DNA from 3 places in the Pelosinus fermentans DSM 17108 genome. Region 3 is predicted to be linked to each of the others. Evidence: riboswitches for the same ligand, from Rfam matches in the RefSeq annotation. Region 3 holds a riboswitch; each other region holds the start of a gene.
What was found. A riboswitch is a leader RNA that binds a small molecule or an ion and turns the genes downstream of it on or off. The one in region 3 is predicted to bind cobalamin.
Positions count from the first base shown of each region.

Region 1: linked by a shared signal. The riboswitch ahead of FR7_RS17970 (TonB-dependent receptor plug domain-containing protein) and the one ahead of FR7_RS17340 (hypothetical protein) in region 3 are both predicted to bind cobalamin.
Region 2: linked by a shared signal. The riboswitch ahead of cbiD (cobalt-precorrin-5B (C(1))-methyltransferase CbiD) and the one ahead of FR7_RS17340 (hypothetical protein) in region 3 are both predicted to bind cobalamin.

Region 1 is NZ_AKVN02000001.1:3,901,942-3,907,335, forward strand. It holds gene FR7_RS17965 (ABC transporter substrate-binding protein) at 1-473, opposite strand, end outside; gene FR7_RS17970 (TonB-dependent receptor plug domain-containing protein) at 643-2,511, opposite strand; cobalamin riboswitch at 2,641-2,819, opposite strand; cobalamin riboswitch at 3,004-3,182, opposite strand; gene uvsE (UV DNA damage repair endonuclease UvsE) at 3,288-4,241, opposite strand; gene FR7_RS17980 (methyl-accepting chemotaxis protein) at 4,602-5,394, shown strand, end outside.
Region 2 is NZ_AKVN02000001.1:2,612,194-2,617,587, forward strand. It holds gene cobM (precorrin-4 C(11)-methyltransferase) at 1-697, opposite strand, end outside; gene cbiT (precorrin-6Y C5,15-methyltransferase (decarboxylating) subunit CbiT) at 740-1,321, opposite strand; gene cbiE (precorrin-6y C5,15-methyltransferase (decarboxylating) subunit CbiE) at 1,318-1,944, opposite strand; gene cbiD (cobalt-precorrin-5B (C(1))-methyltransferase CbiD) at 1,929-3,029, opposite strand; cobalamin riboswitch at 3,111-3,284, opposite strand; gene FR7_RS12055 (ArnT family glycosyltransferase) at 3,430-4,971, opposite strand; gene FR7_RS12060 (NAD-dependent epimerase/dehydratase family protein) at 5,107-5,394, opposite strand, start outside.
Region 3 is NZ_AKVN02000001.1:3,735,271-3,740,664, reverse strand. It holds gene FR7_RS17360 (ABC transporter ATP-binding protein) at 1-162, shown strand, start outside; gene FR7_RS17355 (GNAT family N-acetyltransferase) at 120-725, shown strand; gene FR7_RS17350 (hypothetical protein) at 1,040-1,228, shown strand; gene FR7_RS17345 (MATE family efflux transporter) at 1,280-1,540, shown strand; cobalamin riboswitch at 1,635-1,816, shown strand; gene FR7_RS17340 (hypothetical protein) at 2,044-2,316, shown strand; gene FR7_RS17335 (methylmalonyl-CoA mutase family protein) at 2,282-4,546, shown strand; gene scpA (methylmalonyl-CoA mutase) at 4,546-5,394, shown strand, end outside.

The sequences.
Region 1 (5,394 bases), 170 kb from region 3:
GCAATACCTCCAAAAAGATTAATATTCTTGATAACATCATCATAGGTTTTTATTTTTACTATTATGAAGGGGATATTACTGCTTTCCATAATCGGAATGTTTTTTTCATGCAGTCCCTGATATCCAATTACTAAATCGGGCTGCAGGGACATTACCTTCTCGGTATTTATATTAGCAACATGGCCTACTTCAGGCAGGATTTGCATATCTTTAGGTAAAGTTCCTGTCCGCGAGCTGGGCCTGCCTGCTGCGCTCCCGCCAACAGCATAAAGCAGATCTACCAAGCTTTGAGAAAGAGGTACAATTCGCTCTGGTTTTTTCGGTAATATCACTTGGCGTCCAGCATCATCTTGAATACTAAGATAATTGGAACTGCCAGTTGCTGGCACTCCCCCATTCTGCTTCTGAGCGCATCCCATAATGCCAAAAATAAAAAAAACGGTAAGAAAAATTAATAGCATTTTATACTTCACGATAATCCCTCATTATTTAAATGATTTATCATGTTTTTTATGATTATTATAATCTCATAAAAAGATTTAATTCTTTTATGAAAAGAAAACCACCTGAAGACAACACAACATTCAGGTGATTTCTATTTTTTAGATCAATTTGTTAGTTGTTACACTCTAACCTTATCCTCTAGAATGAATGTTTTACACCAAACTCAACAGTTCGCGGCGCTGCATAATAGTAACTGCTACTATTTGTCGTTACATCATTACGATTTAACACGTTTCTTATGGTAGCAAATACAGCAGTTTCAGGTTTTAACTGGTAATTGACCATCAGACTGACTGGCAGAGCATTTAGTGCCTTATTGGATCGATCAGCAGTATAGTTAGCCGCTAAATTAGCTGTCAGCTTGTCCAAGGTATAGCGAAGTGTGAGATTTCCCTGAATGCGGCTATATGCTCGAATCCACTCACCTGTTGCATCCTTTTCTCGTGGATTACCATAAACACCGCCAACAGTATAACTATATTTATCTGATAACCTTTGTTGCCAGCTGACTTCGATTCCTTCATTTTTAAATTTGCTAAAGTTTTGAAACATCTTTGAAGAATCAGTATCAATATGGTTGTCAATATTCATCATAAAGATAGTTGTTTTTAGCGTGCCAATTTGACTTTCTTTTTTCCAACCAGTCTCATACGTCCATCCACTTTCTGGCTTTAAATTAGAATTAGATGTAAAGTTACTGGTTGTACCTGTATGCAATTCAGTAAGAGTCGGTAATCGAAAAGCTTTTCCGACATTGACAAACCAGGAACTATCCTGCCTCAACTTTTGATTGTATTGTATTTGTGGTAAAAATTGATTGTACTCATCACCGCTCTCTGTTCTGGCATGTTGTCCCCTAAGACCTAAAATCAGTTTTTTATTTTCATTAAAATCCTTAGTTCCTTGGGTATAAAGAGACGTAACTGTTCGTTCATAAGTTCCCTTTGAATTTTCTGGTTTTACAAAATCTATTGTTTTATATTTTTCCTGCTCTAGTGTAATACCTGCCAAATAGTGTATTTGCTGATCATCCCATGATTTATTGGCATCCAGTCCATATTTTGATGATTTTAAATTGATATTGGAAGCATAGGCTCCTGTGCTGACGGTTTTAGTAGTGTAATCGAGATCGCGGAATGAACCATAAAGCATAGCTTTCCAATCCTTATCGTTATACTGAAAATTAATTCGATCCAGATTTTCCTGATCATTATATAAACTAGTCACCTTCTTTGTCATTAGGCTTCTTCTTTCTTTGTTCAATTCATCTTCGGTATGGGTATAATATAATGTCATTTTATCATTAAATTGATAAGTAGCATTAAAACTCTGCTTTTCACCTCCAAGAAAATTGTCATATGTTGATTTAGCAGGGTTAGAATCCACGGTTTTAGTAAGATTATTCACTTCTCCTGTATCAACAAATGAACTGCTAAATGCTAATTTTCCTGATTGGAAATTAAGATTATAATTTTGCTGCCCTTTATTACCTGTGGAAACGGTAATGGAATTATTCACTTGTTTCTTAGTCATAATATTAATAACGCCGCCAAAAGCATCACTGCCATACATAACGGATCCTGGTCCTCTAACAACCTCTATTTTTTCTACATTCTCCAGCAGAATATTATCAAGCTGGAACATACCATTCATATTAATTGGGGCACCATCTACCATGATCAGCGTACCTTTTTTTATGCCTCTCATAACAAGCTCGCTGCTCATTCTCCCTGCGGACTGTCCGTATGGATTTTGGGAGTAAATATTAATACCTTCCACAAATTGCAATGCATCAATGACAGTCTTTGCTCCAGTGGCTCGCAGTTCATCTCCGGATTTTACCGTTACATTTGCAGGGGTATCCAGCTCTTTGCTTTCTCCTCGCAAGGCCGTTACAATCATTGGATCAAACTCAAAACTCTTATCCTCTTCAGCTTGTACACAGGGCATGACCATAAATCCTAAGGCTAACGCCGCAATCATCTTTTTAGTTACATTTCTCTTCAAAATACTTTCACTCCTCATGCTGCTATTTATATATAAGTATAATTTCGGGTTGCATGGGGAGGGCAGACTAAAAGAGCAATCTAAATAAAAAGATGCCTATAAATCCCCTCCCCATCGCTCGTGGGTAAAACGGTGACTGTTAGATAGGCAGTTCTTCTGGCTTTGGGTCATTGCTTGCCAAACCTTCCCAAGAATTGATTCTCAGTGGTATAACTTGGCTCACTCTCCATCACAGTGGCGGGACCGCGTCGGCATCATACCGACTTCCCTATTAAGCCCCGTAGGGCACCTATCTCCATATATGTACTTGTTAATTCTGCTGAAAACACCTCCTTGATTATGCTTTGCCGAACAAAAAAATGCCTCCCACATAAGCAGGAGACAGACATAAGTACTATCTTTTATATCCATAACAATCCCAGCACGCTGCGCCGGGAAGAAATAGGTTACAATGTTAGATACTTAATCGCCTCCCCATCGCTCGTGGGTGTAACGGTGATTGTCAAATAGGCAGTTCTCCTGGCTCTAGTTCATTGCTCTGCCAGCCTTCCCAGGATCTTACCCCAGTGGCACCTATGGCTTTGCTCCCTATTACAGTGGCGGGACCGCGTCGGCATTGCACCGAACTTCCCTATTAAGCCCCGTAGGGCACCTATTTCATTATTATTTAATTGTTTGTAAAAGCATAATATTCTGTAATTCTTAATCATGATATCATCTTCTTCGACAACATGTCAAAGGATTTTCAAATCAAATACAAAGAAAAAAACTTGAAGCTAATATTCTATCTCAGCTTCGTTGATAACCTTTACTCCAGAATTTTCTTTTAGCTTTTCCATTAAGGAAAATAGTGCCAAATCCTTTTCTTTTGCTTCTATCATAACATCAAAATCACGGCTGCACTTCTTCGCTATGTTTAAAAATCTCAAAAATTCATCCACAGCAATATGATCCGCATGTGCTCTTTTATTTGCGCTTTCTCTTGCGCTGGAAAAATGAATTTTAGGTATCTGACTTCCCCAAGTTGCAAATATTTCTGGCAGAATATCTTCAAGATGTATTCCTTCATTGCAGCAATGATCATGATGTACATCTAATACCATAGGTGCTTTTATCTCCTGGCAAAGAGTGAGTACATCCTTGGCAGTATAAGATTTATCATCATTTTCAATAATAATCCGTTCCCGAATAGTATCAGGAAGCTGCTGAAATATTACTTTAAAACGTTCGATTGACTGCACTTTGTCTTTATATAATCCCCCTACATGCAGCACTAATTTAGATTCGGCTCCCAATTCCATAGCCTCAAAAAGATTCACATGATACCGCAAATCTGCAAGGGCCGCTTCTACTACATGTTCAAGTGGACTATTCAAAATCGTAAAATGATCGGGATGAGCGCTAACCCGTAATCCATGCCTTTTTACAATATCACCAATGGCAAGCAATTCTGAGCGAAAATCCTCACAATAATCCCACCCAAAGGCAACGGGATGAGTCGCTAGAGGGATTAGCTGCGAAGTAATCCGAAATACTTGAATGTGATGAGCTGCATTATAACGCATCACACGCAGCTGCGTAGCTAAATTTTCTTCTGCCAAGCGTCTGAGTTTACTAAGCTGATCCTTTTTGTCCTTAATTTTAGTTAAATTAAGGACAGTAGTTGTTTTATTGGGAGATCCTTGAGAAATGCCTAAAGCTATGGCTACATACCCCAAGCGGATGCGCATAAACTAACCCCTTTCACACCAAAAATCATCAATTTTAGTCTGTCCAAAAGTACCTAACTTTACAATTCCTATTCCTAATAGTATGCCTCAATCCTAAAATTTTAAGATATTTCTGCAACGATATTATATTTTTAGCATAATTTAACATGATTTACTACGAATAAGATTGACTATTTCCTATTTATGTTATTATAATAGTTATAGTACAATTTAATACAAAACATTTTGTCGCAATGCTGCGACAGCAAAGTACATGCTTATTAAAGCTGGCTCAACTGCCAGCTTTTTTTATATATAAATGTCTTTTTCTAAACTTAATATGTAACTTTTTATTTTTTTAAAAAAGGAGGCGCTCTCATTATGACAATCAGAATAAAAATTTTAAGTGGATTTATGGTGGTCATCGCTTTAGTATTTATTATGAGTGCATTTACTTATTTTCAAGTGGGTGAATTAAATTCAACTTCAAAAGAAATCATGAGAGATAGTCTCTATCAGCTTGAGCTGGTTGAGGAACTTGCCATAGACGTATCAAATGAGGCTGTGGCTATGCGTCGTTTTAATTTCACAGGTGATTTGGCTGACGTAGCTACCTTTGATAACTATCGCAAATATGGCGATGATAAGATCAACAAACTCCAAGCTGCATTGTCCTTTCAAAATTCCCAGGCGGTCTTAGAAACGTTAAAGAAAGAAAAGCTGGCCTTTGATACCATTGCAGCAAAATCCATTGAAGCAAAACGTGCCAACAATATTGAACAGGTTGGTATTTACATGCAGCAGGCAGGCAAACCGTCTGAGAATTCCATAGCAGCAACCAAAGAGCTTATATTATTAGTAAAAGGATATGTAAGAGAGCAAGAAGAACATAGTACGCAAAAAGCTAGTGAAGTACAACTGCTGCTAGTTCTCGTTAGCCTTTTCGTTGCAGCGATTGCCATTGGCATTAGCATCTATATCAGCCGGGGAATCTCCATACCTGCAAAACTGGTTGCACAGGCTGCCTCAGAAATTACACTCGGCAACCTTGCAGTAGATGATATTAAAACACGATCTTCCGACGAACTGGGCCAGCTGGCGGCTTCCTTTAATCAAATGAAAAGTAATCTGCGTCTTGTAATTGAAAAAGTTGCCCATGCAGCTGATCAAGTCA
Region 2 (5,394 bases), 1.1 Mb from region 3:
ATTGACTGTCTAAACAGCGCCCTACAACAATCATCGCAGTGCGATCAATCTTTGCATCAGTGACAATTTTCCCAATTGTAGAAACTGTACCTCTAAAGATTTTTTGATCAGGCCACGATGCTTTTTGTACGATCGCTACTGGAGTATCTTGCTGATAACCACCATCTATTAATTCTTTCATAACGCTGTCTATCATATGTACACTCAAAAAGATACACATAGTAGCATTATGACTGGCCAATAAAGCCAGTTTTTCTTTTTCAGGCACTGGTGTACGGCCCTCAAGACGTGTAATGATAACCGTTTGCGATACATCAGGTAACGTATATTCACGTTGTAAAGCTGCGGCAGTTGCCAAGAAAGAACTGACGCCAGGTATCACTTCATAAGAAATATTCTTCTTATCCAGGGCATCCATTTGTTCTTGAATAGCCCCATAAATACTTGGATCTCCAGTATGTAATCGAACCGTTTTCTGGCCACGTTCTGTGGCCTTCTCCATAACTTCTATAACCTGATCCAAAGTCATAGAGGCACTATTATAAATAGAGGCTCCCTGCTTTGCTAGCGACAGCAAGGCTGGGTTTACTAACGAACCCGCATAAATAATAACATCTGCCTCACCTAATAAACGTTGTCCTTTTACAGTAATAAGCTCAGGGTCCCCTGGACCTGCTCCTACAAATGATACATGCATGAATGAACCTCCTGATTAATTAAAATTCTCTAACGAATAGAGTCAGATATTCTTAGTGGATGTAATAACATAAATTGGATTTAAAGCTTGCAGCATATTACTTGTTTTAATATGTTTGATACGTGTTACTTGCATACCGAAAGCTTCTACGGTAAATTCAGGTTTAGCTTGCATAGTATGTAAAGCTTCATATAAAGTTTCAACGGTAATTGCCGTAATTACTAATCGTCCATTTGATTTTAATAAATAATTACTTTGCTTTAAGATTTCCTGTAAATGACCACCGCTGCCTCCAATAAAGATTACATCAGCCTTTGGAATGTTCTGTAATACTGTTGGAGCAGTTCCAGAAATGACTTCAACATTAGCCGCCCCAAATTTTACAGCATTAGCACGAATTAAATCAACTCCCTCTGGATGACGCTCTATAGCATATACAGTACCTTGGGGAGCCTGAAGAGCAGCTTCAATTGAAAGAGACCCAGTACCTGCACCGATATCTATAATAATATCGGTGGGGCATATCTTAGCTTTATTCAGAACTAAGATACGAACTTCCTGCTTCGTCATTGGTATGTCGCCCCGCAGAAATTCATCATCGTTAATACCTGGAAAATATGTCATATTGTCACCACCATTACACAATGAGCAAATCCATCGACTTCTTTGATTTCACCTAATGTTAAGTGTTTAATTTTCTCATTTTCATAAGATAAATTAGCACATAACCATACCTTTGAATGTAATGGCCACCCATGCCCAATGAGTACGTTTGCAATATATAAAGGATTTTGTTCAAAATCAGTTAATATGCCAAGTTTTTTTTCAGGATCATAATTCAGATCAATATCTTTGGCTTGTCGTCCATGCATACTAATCAAAACTGCATCCTGCCAGATTTCAGTGATCCTGGCAAAAGCTAACTGCATCGAACTAATACCAGGAATAACCGTTATCTGTGCCGGGGAAAATTTGGTTTTAAGGGTAGCTAAAAAACTATAAAAGCCAGGATCACCGGAAACCATTACAACTACATCGTTATCCATTAGGGAGGTAGCGATAAATGTTAATACCCCTTTTAGGTCATTGTCAATTACCTTAGTAATCCCATGATCAGGAGCAAAGGTTGCAAGAGCACGCTTACTGCCTGCTATCACCTTTGCATCTGCAATGATGCGGCTAGCCACTGGCAAGATGTAATCAGGTGAACCTGGTCCTATTCCTACAACTATTATTTTATGTTCCATCCTAACTTGCCTCCAATTTCTCGTGCCGTATCATCAACCGCCAATAAATCACCTTGCAGAGTGATCATTGCGGTACCTACTTTTAAATCACCAAATACATATCGTTCAGCCCGAATGCTGACTCTTTCAGCAATTACACGATACACATCATTTAATTTAAATTGTGCAATTATGGGCATAGCGGCTTCTGTAGTATTGCACATTAATATCTCTTGTATAGCTTGCTGCGGAGCACCAAGGGCAGCCATGTAGGCGGCTAAAGTTTCAAAGCGAGCATCAGCTACACGGTTATGAGTATGAAAAATTCCAGCAGCTACTTTTACGAGCTTTCCTAAGTGCCCAAAAATTAATACTTGTTTCATACCATATTGCACAGCACTTTCTAACATATGTCCGATAAAATTACTAGTTTGGATTACCGTTTCTGTTGGCAGATGATATCGGTTAATAGCAATATCCTGACCAATTTTTCCAGGAGCAAAGACCACTTCATCATATCCTAAGGCCCTCACCATTGATATTTGCGGTGACAGTGAATTTTTAAAGGCTTCCTCTGACATTGGCTCAACAATGCCTGTAGTACCTATAATCGATAAACCGCCGATAATACCTAAAGTAGAATTTAACGTACGTTTTGCTAATTTTTCACCTTCAGGTATCGAAATAGTAACCGTTACGCCATGACCATCAGGTAATACATCCTGTATTGCTTGCATGATCATTTTACGTGGGCCAGGATTAATAGCAGGTTGTCCAACAGCTACAGATAGACCTGGCTTTGTTACAATACCGACTCCTATACCAGCTTGCAGGATTATTTCATTCGTAGTATTAATTTCTATTTCGGCAGATATAGTTGTGCCATGTGTTACATCGGGATCATCGCCAGCATCTTTTATTACACTGGCTTTTCCACCAGTATTCAGGCGTTGACTTGTGGCAATGTCTACTTTAATAAGATGTCCCTGTGGTGATGTAACATCAACCATTGTGGGGGATTCACCTTTCCACGCTAACAGGGCTGCTTTAGTGGCAGCAGCTGCACAAGTACCTGTAGTAATTCCTGATCTCATCTTTTTTGACAAAATAAAATCCCCCTGCAGACAGAGGGTACAATAAACCAAGTGATTAATTTATTCTACCACCTGCCTATCCTTCGTAGTCATAATGGTGTGCTAGAATAGGTAGGTCTCCTGACTTTGGTTCATTATACAGCTAAACCTTCCCGGGATTTCCCAGTGGTATTCCTTAGCTGCATTCCCCAATACAGTGGCGGGACCGTGCTGGCTTTTAACCAGTCTTCCCTTTTAAGCGTAAGCACCTATTCCCATAGAGATATTAAATTATTGTTATACTCGGCATTAAACTTCTGATGTTGTATGTATTCCACCAGCGAATAAATATTTCCTGCTATTCTTTGATTAAATATAAAAGTTAAACTTTATTTTGATAGTAGAGAACATTTTTCGACCCACATTTTTAGTATCACTCTTTTAGCAACAATAGTTTGTCACTAATGCAAGATAAAATGATAATCGATTGGCGGGTTGCAACTGTTAAACGATCATATTCAGATTTTCTGATTAGAAAATAAGAACGCTGGCTTTCTTGAATCAACTCATTAAAATCGGTACCTAGCACGATCTCCTTGCCATAAACGTTGGTGTAAAAAGCAAAACCAGGACGCAAGAATTTTACTACATACACTGGAGATTTGCCATCGTATTGACGGTTAAATTCTTGAGCAATATTTTTAGTTGTGAACATAGGCGCTGCAGCGGGAATCAGTATAGCTGTTAGAACCATGGAAAATAAAGTCATCGATATGATTTTAGTCCAAAAAGCGAGACGAATTTCGTTTTTCCATCCAAAATACGCTACCAAGGAAGACATTAAAATAAAAATTATGGCGGATATATATATGCCATTTGCCAATAGCGGCATAGCTTTAATCCCTATAAACATAATTCCTATAAATAATGCAGTTAGTATACTTAAACCTATAGACAAACTTGTAAAATGACTTTTATCATGTGATGTCCAAAGACGATCAATATACCAACCAACAATCATGGATAATGGTGGGTACATAGGTAAAATATAGGATACCAGCTTTGTTTGAGAAATAGTAAAAAAGGCAAAAATAAATAATGACCAGATATTTAGAAATAATAGAGTTGAAGAATCATATGTACTTTTCGTTAGAGAACTCCATATGGATTGAATTATGAACCCTGTCCAAGGAAAGAAACCCAGAATAAGAACTGGAACATAATAATACCAGAGTACACCCTCAGGATGCTCTGGAGATGTGAACCTTGTAATATTATGAAAGCCAAGAAACGTATCGACAAAAATACTTCCGTGAATATTATACATCAAGATATACCAAGGTGCAGCTATCGCAGCGTAGAGCAACAATCCCGAGAATATTTTCATACTTTTTAATAAAGCCCAGTTACGTGTAATAAGTAGATAAAAAAAGATAATTCCTCCAGGAAATAATAATCCAATAGGTCCTTTCGTTAATGTAGCTAATCCAGCGAATAAATATGCAATATAATATTTTTTCTCTACAAAAGCTAATAAAGAAGCAGATAGAAAAAAAAGTAAAGTAATATCAGTTACGGCAGCCTTTCCCAAATAAAAAAATTCAATACTGGTAGCTAATACTAACGCTCCAGCAACACCGGCTCGTTCATTAAATAATCTGCGACCAGATTGGTATACCAGTACTGTACAAGCAACAGCTAATACTGCAGAGGGAAAGCGAGCAGCAAATTCATTCATACCAAAAAGTTTATAAGAGGCAGCTACTAACCAATAATACATGGGAGGCTTATCATACCAATACTCCCCATAAATACGAGGGGAAAGAAATTCATTAAAGCTAAACATTTCTTTAGGCGTTTCTGCATATACAGGTTCATCAGGATCTAACAAAGGGATTCCGCCCAAATTAAAAAAAACGATTAATAATGTAATTATAGCCACCAGCCAAAAACCAGTTTCTAACTTTTTAAACATTTGGTCCGCAACCTCCGAAAGTTGAATTAATTAGATGAATAGGATTTATAACAGCAATGGATATATTATTACTTAACAACGCTGGTCATGTATTTGCGTGTTAATAATAATATATCCCAAAGAAAAATTTAAGGTTTAGATGAGGGAGTGATATGTTTTGGCTAATCCCTCTAAAAGCATCATATGTGGTTGCCAGTCTAAATTTTTCCGTGCTGTGGCATTTGATAAAGAAGATTTATAAATATCGCCTTCACGTTTTTCATTATAGTTTCTCACTACCATCTTACCAGCGACATTTCCCATATAATCGATTAACATATTAACACTTGTTTCTGTTTGTGTACTAATATTGCATATTTTGTTAGCATGATCGACTAATAATGATTGATAATTAGCATTGGCGACATCTCCAACGTAAATAAA
Region 3 (5,394 bases):
CGGTCGCTGGAGGGAGAGATACCAAGCCCTCTTGACTTGCCGCCAGGGTGCCCGTTTCAGAGCAGGTGTCCGGAGAGCATAGAAAGATGCGGAAGAGAAAAGCCGGTGCTCGAGGAGCTTTGGCCAGGGCACAGTGCCGCCTGCCATTTATTAAAGCTGTAATCAGGGAAAAACGACATTTAGCAGGACATGAAAGGAAGGTTACGATGGACGCCCCAAATATAGTGATTCGCAAGATTGACAATAATGATATTGCCAGTGTGCAAAATTTCTTGTTAGGACAGCTGCAGGACCTCTTTTCCCAGGCTGGACAAAGTGCTATTACCGATGATGTCTGGGGACTGGCGAAGTTATATATTGAGCCTGACCGCAATCAAATGTGGGCTGCCTTCTCTCTTGAAGGCGCTGTTATCGGGACAATTGCGATTTGTGAGTATAATGACCGGATTGCCGTTCTGAAAGGACGCTATCCCGGAAAGACTACTGCGGAAATTGGACGCTGTTATATTGAAAAAACACTGAGAAGACAAGGGATTGGATCGAGACTGCTAAAAGAAGTCGAAGCCTTTTGTTATGAAAAAGAGTATGAAATCATATATCTGCACACACACCGATTCTTGCCAGGCGGATTTCATTTCTGGGAGAAGCAGGGTTTTCGCATTGTAGTGGAAGAAGAGGGCGATGCTCAAATTGTGCATATGGAAAAATCAGTTGTATCTAAGTAAATAGTGTATAAACGTTAAAAAGGTCTGCACAAACGAGAAGTTTTGCAGACCTTTTTAACGTTTATGCGCTAGAATTTATAAGTTTTAGTAAATGAAAAATATAAGAAATTATGAACCACAAAGGCACAATGCCGCTGTCGCGGCACACAAAGGAGTGCACAAAAAAATAAAAATCTTGCAATATCCCCCTGGGGGGATAAGATAAATAAAAGAGATCCTACCAAAATTAACTATTTTATTGAAAGATATGCTTTGAGAAAAGGTACATTAGGCAGTTTTCATATTGATTTTCATAGCTAGAAGGAGGTAGAAAGATGAGAGTAATTCGACTGATGATAGTAATGCTTGTTATACCGGCAATCGCATATGCCCATTCTGGCACCTTGGTTAGAACTTTAGCAAACTATGTTCCGATTGCGTTGGCCTTTATACCGTTTCTAATCAATCCAGTTCTTAAGCTATTAAAGAAAATCAATTCTTTCTTTAATAGCAGGCAGGATTAAGCCCAATATAATGTGACTTTTCTACTATTCGTCTCATGCAGGAGTCTAAATATGCTTAATAATGTTCTGAATCCAAATATAAAGAAAAAAGTAAAAGTTGTATTAACACTTGCGGTACCGACTGTAATTGAGAACTTTTTAATTACGATCGTAGGGTTTGTTGACACTCTTTTTGTATCTAAAATTGGTTTGCACGAAGTGTCGGCCGTTGGCATCACAAATGCTATTATCGCAATTTACATAGCTGTGTTTTTGGCGATGGGGATTGGAACATCTTCGCTCATAGCTGGTTCCATCCATTTTTTTATTTAACAGATTTAAGACTCGTATGCAATCCGATCATAGCACATAAAACTTGACAATTTATTAAAGATATTATAAAGTGAATATTATAACGTATCAAAAATTTCATATGGATGGTATAGGTGCCCTTTGGGGCTTAATAGGGAAGTCCGGTTCAATTCCGGCGCGGTCCCGCCACTGTAATGAGGAGCAAACCCATTTTTATGCCACTGGAGTAATATTCTGGGAAGGTATGGGTAAGCAATGATTCAAAGTCAGGAGAACTGCCTATATAGCAATCACCGATTGACCTGCGAGAGATGGGGAGGGGATTTACGCGCAAGATTCGCGTTTTTTTCGTCCTGGCTGTTTTATGATAGCCAGGCTTTATTAATACTATTTCTATACTTGCGTTTAAGCTCTCGGCCTATGCTGGGAGTTTTTTTATTTCGAAAAGGGGTGATAAAATACATTGCTATCAGTGAGATTTTAGCTGTAAAATCTGGAAAAGAAAGTAGAGGTCATCAGTGGATATGCTGAAATGGGAACCATTTACGCCTTTGGTAGAACGAATGGAACAAGAATCTCCGGAGCTATTGGCAGGATTGCATGTATTAAAAGAACAGATGCTGCCTGCAGAATTTGAAAAATATATTAATTCCTTGATTCGTATAAGGAAAGGCAATGGCATGTTACTGCTTATTACGAAGAAGGAAATGTATCGATCTATAATCGAGAGCCGGTTCGTGCCGCTGATTCGTTCCAGCTTTGGTGTGGATCGAGTACAAATTATCAGTCAGCCTTAATGGACCATTGAATGAAAAGCTAGAGAATGACAATGAAATGGATGGTGAAAGTATGTCAAATCAGAATGTAGAGAATAAAGAAACAGGTCATGAAGAGCCGCCAGCACGGTTCTTTGCTGAGTTTCCCTATCCCACCTATGAAGAATGGCGGGCTGAGTCAGAAAAAGCACTAAAAGGAGCGAATTGGGAGAAAAAGCTAATCACCAAAACCTATGAAGGTATTAATTTGCAGCCAATGTATCGGATAGAAGATTTGGAAGGATTAACTCATTGTGAATCCTTGCCTGGCAGCTTTCCTTTTGTACGAGGGTCCAATGCTATGGGATACTTAGACAAACCATGGGAGATCAGTCAAGAGTGCGCCGAACCTTTTGCTGTGAAAATGCATGAAGTTCTGCAGAATGAGTTAAATAAAGGTGGAACGACCATCCATGTAGTTGCCGATAAAGCGACCTTGAATGGCATAGATGGTGACAAAGCCGATGATGCTTATCTAGGCAAAGGCATATCTTTGTCAACCTTAGATGATGTGCAGCAGACCTTTCATAGTTTTGATTTAGAAAAAACTCCTTTATTGATTTTTGCGGGTACTTCTGGTATGCAGCTGCTCAGTTTATTTGCAGCTTTAATGAAAGCCAACGGCAGCGATTATCATCAGTTAAAAGGCTGCATTGGTGTAGATCCAATTGGATATTTGGCTACAGTAGGTGAATTAGCATATTCTTTAGATACCTACTATGATGAAATGGCAGCAACGGCTAATTGGGCTCACGATAATACAAAACAATTAAGAACGATACTGGTACAGGGGCATCCTTATCATAATAGTGGTGCAAATGCAGTACAGGAATTAGCTTTTGTATTAGCCACTGGTGTGGAATATTTGCAGAAGATGCAGCAGCGGGGCGCCGCTATCGATGTCGCTGCTAAACAGATCGTTTTTTCCTTCTCGGTAGGTACTAATTTCTTTATGGAAATTGCTAAACTCAGAGCTGGGCGTATGTTGTGGGCGCAGATTGTAGAGGCCTTCGGCGGAACCCAAGAAGCGCAAAAGATGTACATTCATGCACGAACTTCTGCTTTTACAAAAAGTGTCTATGATCCTTATGTAAATATGCTTAGGACAACCACAGAAGCCTTTTCTGCTATTGTAGGCGGTGTAGATAGTTTGCATGTAGGTTATTTTGATGAAGCCGTGCGGCCAGCGGATGATTTTTCTCATCGCATTGCCCGCAATACACAAATCATGCTGCAGCAGGAATGTAATTTGACGCAGCCAGTTGATCCGGCAGGCGGATCTTGGTATATCGAAAAATTAACCAGTGAGGTAGCCGAAAAGACTTGGAGTTTGTTTCAAGAGGTAGAAGCGGCCGGAGGTATTGTGGAAGCCTTGCAACAAAACTTGCCTCAAGAACAGGTAGGAATTACAGCAAAAAGTAAGGCAGATGGTCTGGCCAAGCGTAAAGATGTCATTTTAGGTACCAATATGTATCCCAATCTGCTGGAAAAACCATTAGAAGTTCCTGTCTTTGATGCTCGTATCTTCAAAGAGCAGCGTAAGAACCAAATTAATGACTATCGCCTGGATATTGACGATGTAGAATGTAAAAGCAGATTAGAAGAAGTGGAGCAGTCATCTTTGAAGGGGACTGCAGAAAAATCTCTTTTAGAGGCAGCTATTACTGCTGTTCTTAGCGGAGCTACATTGGGGGATATTACACATGTGATTCGTAAAAATCAGAATGTAACATCATTTAACCCCTTGAATATTCATTCAGCTGACGAACAATATAGGCAGCTACGTCAGCGTACTGAATCCTATATTGAAAGAACAGGCAAGAATGTAGAGGTATTCCTTGTTAATATGGGAGAAATTCCTCAGCATAAGGCACGAGCCGATTTTGTCAGCGGATTTTTAGAGGTAGGCGCTTTTACCATGCTGAAAAACAATGGTTTTGCTACGGTAGAAGAAGCGGCTAAGGCTGCTTTGGAATCAGGGGCAACAATTGCTGTTATTTGCTCAACAGATGCCACCTATCCGGAATTAGTATCACCTTTGGCTAAACTGATTAAGGAAGGCAATCCTAATATTACCTTATTTTTAGCAGGTTTACCGCCGGACGATTTGCAGCTGGTGTACAAAGAAGCTGGGGTCGACGATTTTATCCATGTTAGAGCTAATTGTTATAAAATGCTTGCCAAACTTCAGAAAGATAGAGGTATTGTGTAATGTTAATAAAACCGGATTTTACTAAAATCTCTTGCCGAAAAGACTTTGAATCTTCCGATGTATCTGCCTGGCAGAAAGAAGTGGAACGTAATAGTGGTAAGTTGCTCGATGAACTGGAATTTAAGACGATGGAACAAATCAATCTGAAACCTTTATATACCAAAGCTGATCTTGAGGGAATTGATCATTTGCCTTATGTAGCTGGAATCGCGCCTTTCTTGCGGGGACCTTATGCTAATATGTATGTGCTGAGGCCATGGACAGTGCGTCAATATGCAGGGTTTTCCACTGCTGAGGAAAGTAATGCCTTTTATCGGCGGAACTTGGCTGCCGGGCAAAAAGGTCTGTCCATTGCTTTTGATTTGGCGACCCATAGAGGTTATGATTCTGATCATCCCCGTGTTGTGGGGGATGTAGGAAAAGCTGGTGTTGCTGTTGATTCCATCTTGGATATGGAAATTTTATTCTCAGGTATCCCTTTGGATAAGATGTCAGTATCTATGACAATGAATGGTGCTGTGCTGCCCATATTGGCTTTCTATATTGTGGCAGCAGAAGAGCAGGGGGTAAAACAGGAGTTACTAACAGGTACCATTCAGAATGATATCTTGAAAGAATTTATGGTGCGTAATACCTATATCTACCCACCTGAGCCATCCATGCGCATCATTGCAGATATATTCTCTTATACCTCACAATTTATGCCGAAGTTTAATAGTATTAGTATTTCCGGTTACCATATGCAAGAAGCAGGAGCTACTGCGGATATTGAACTTGGTTATACCTTGGCCGATGGTTTGGAGTATATTAAAACAGGAATTAAGGCAGGCATGGATGTGGATGCCTTT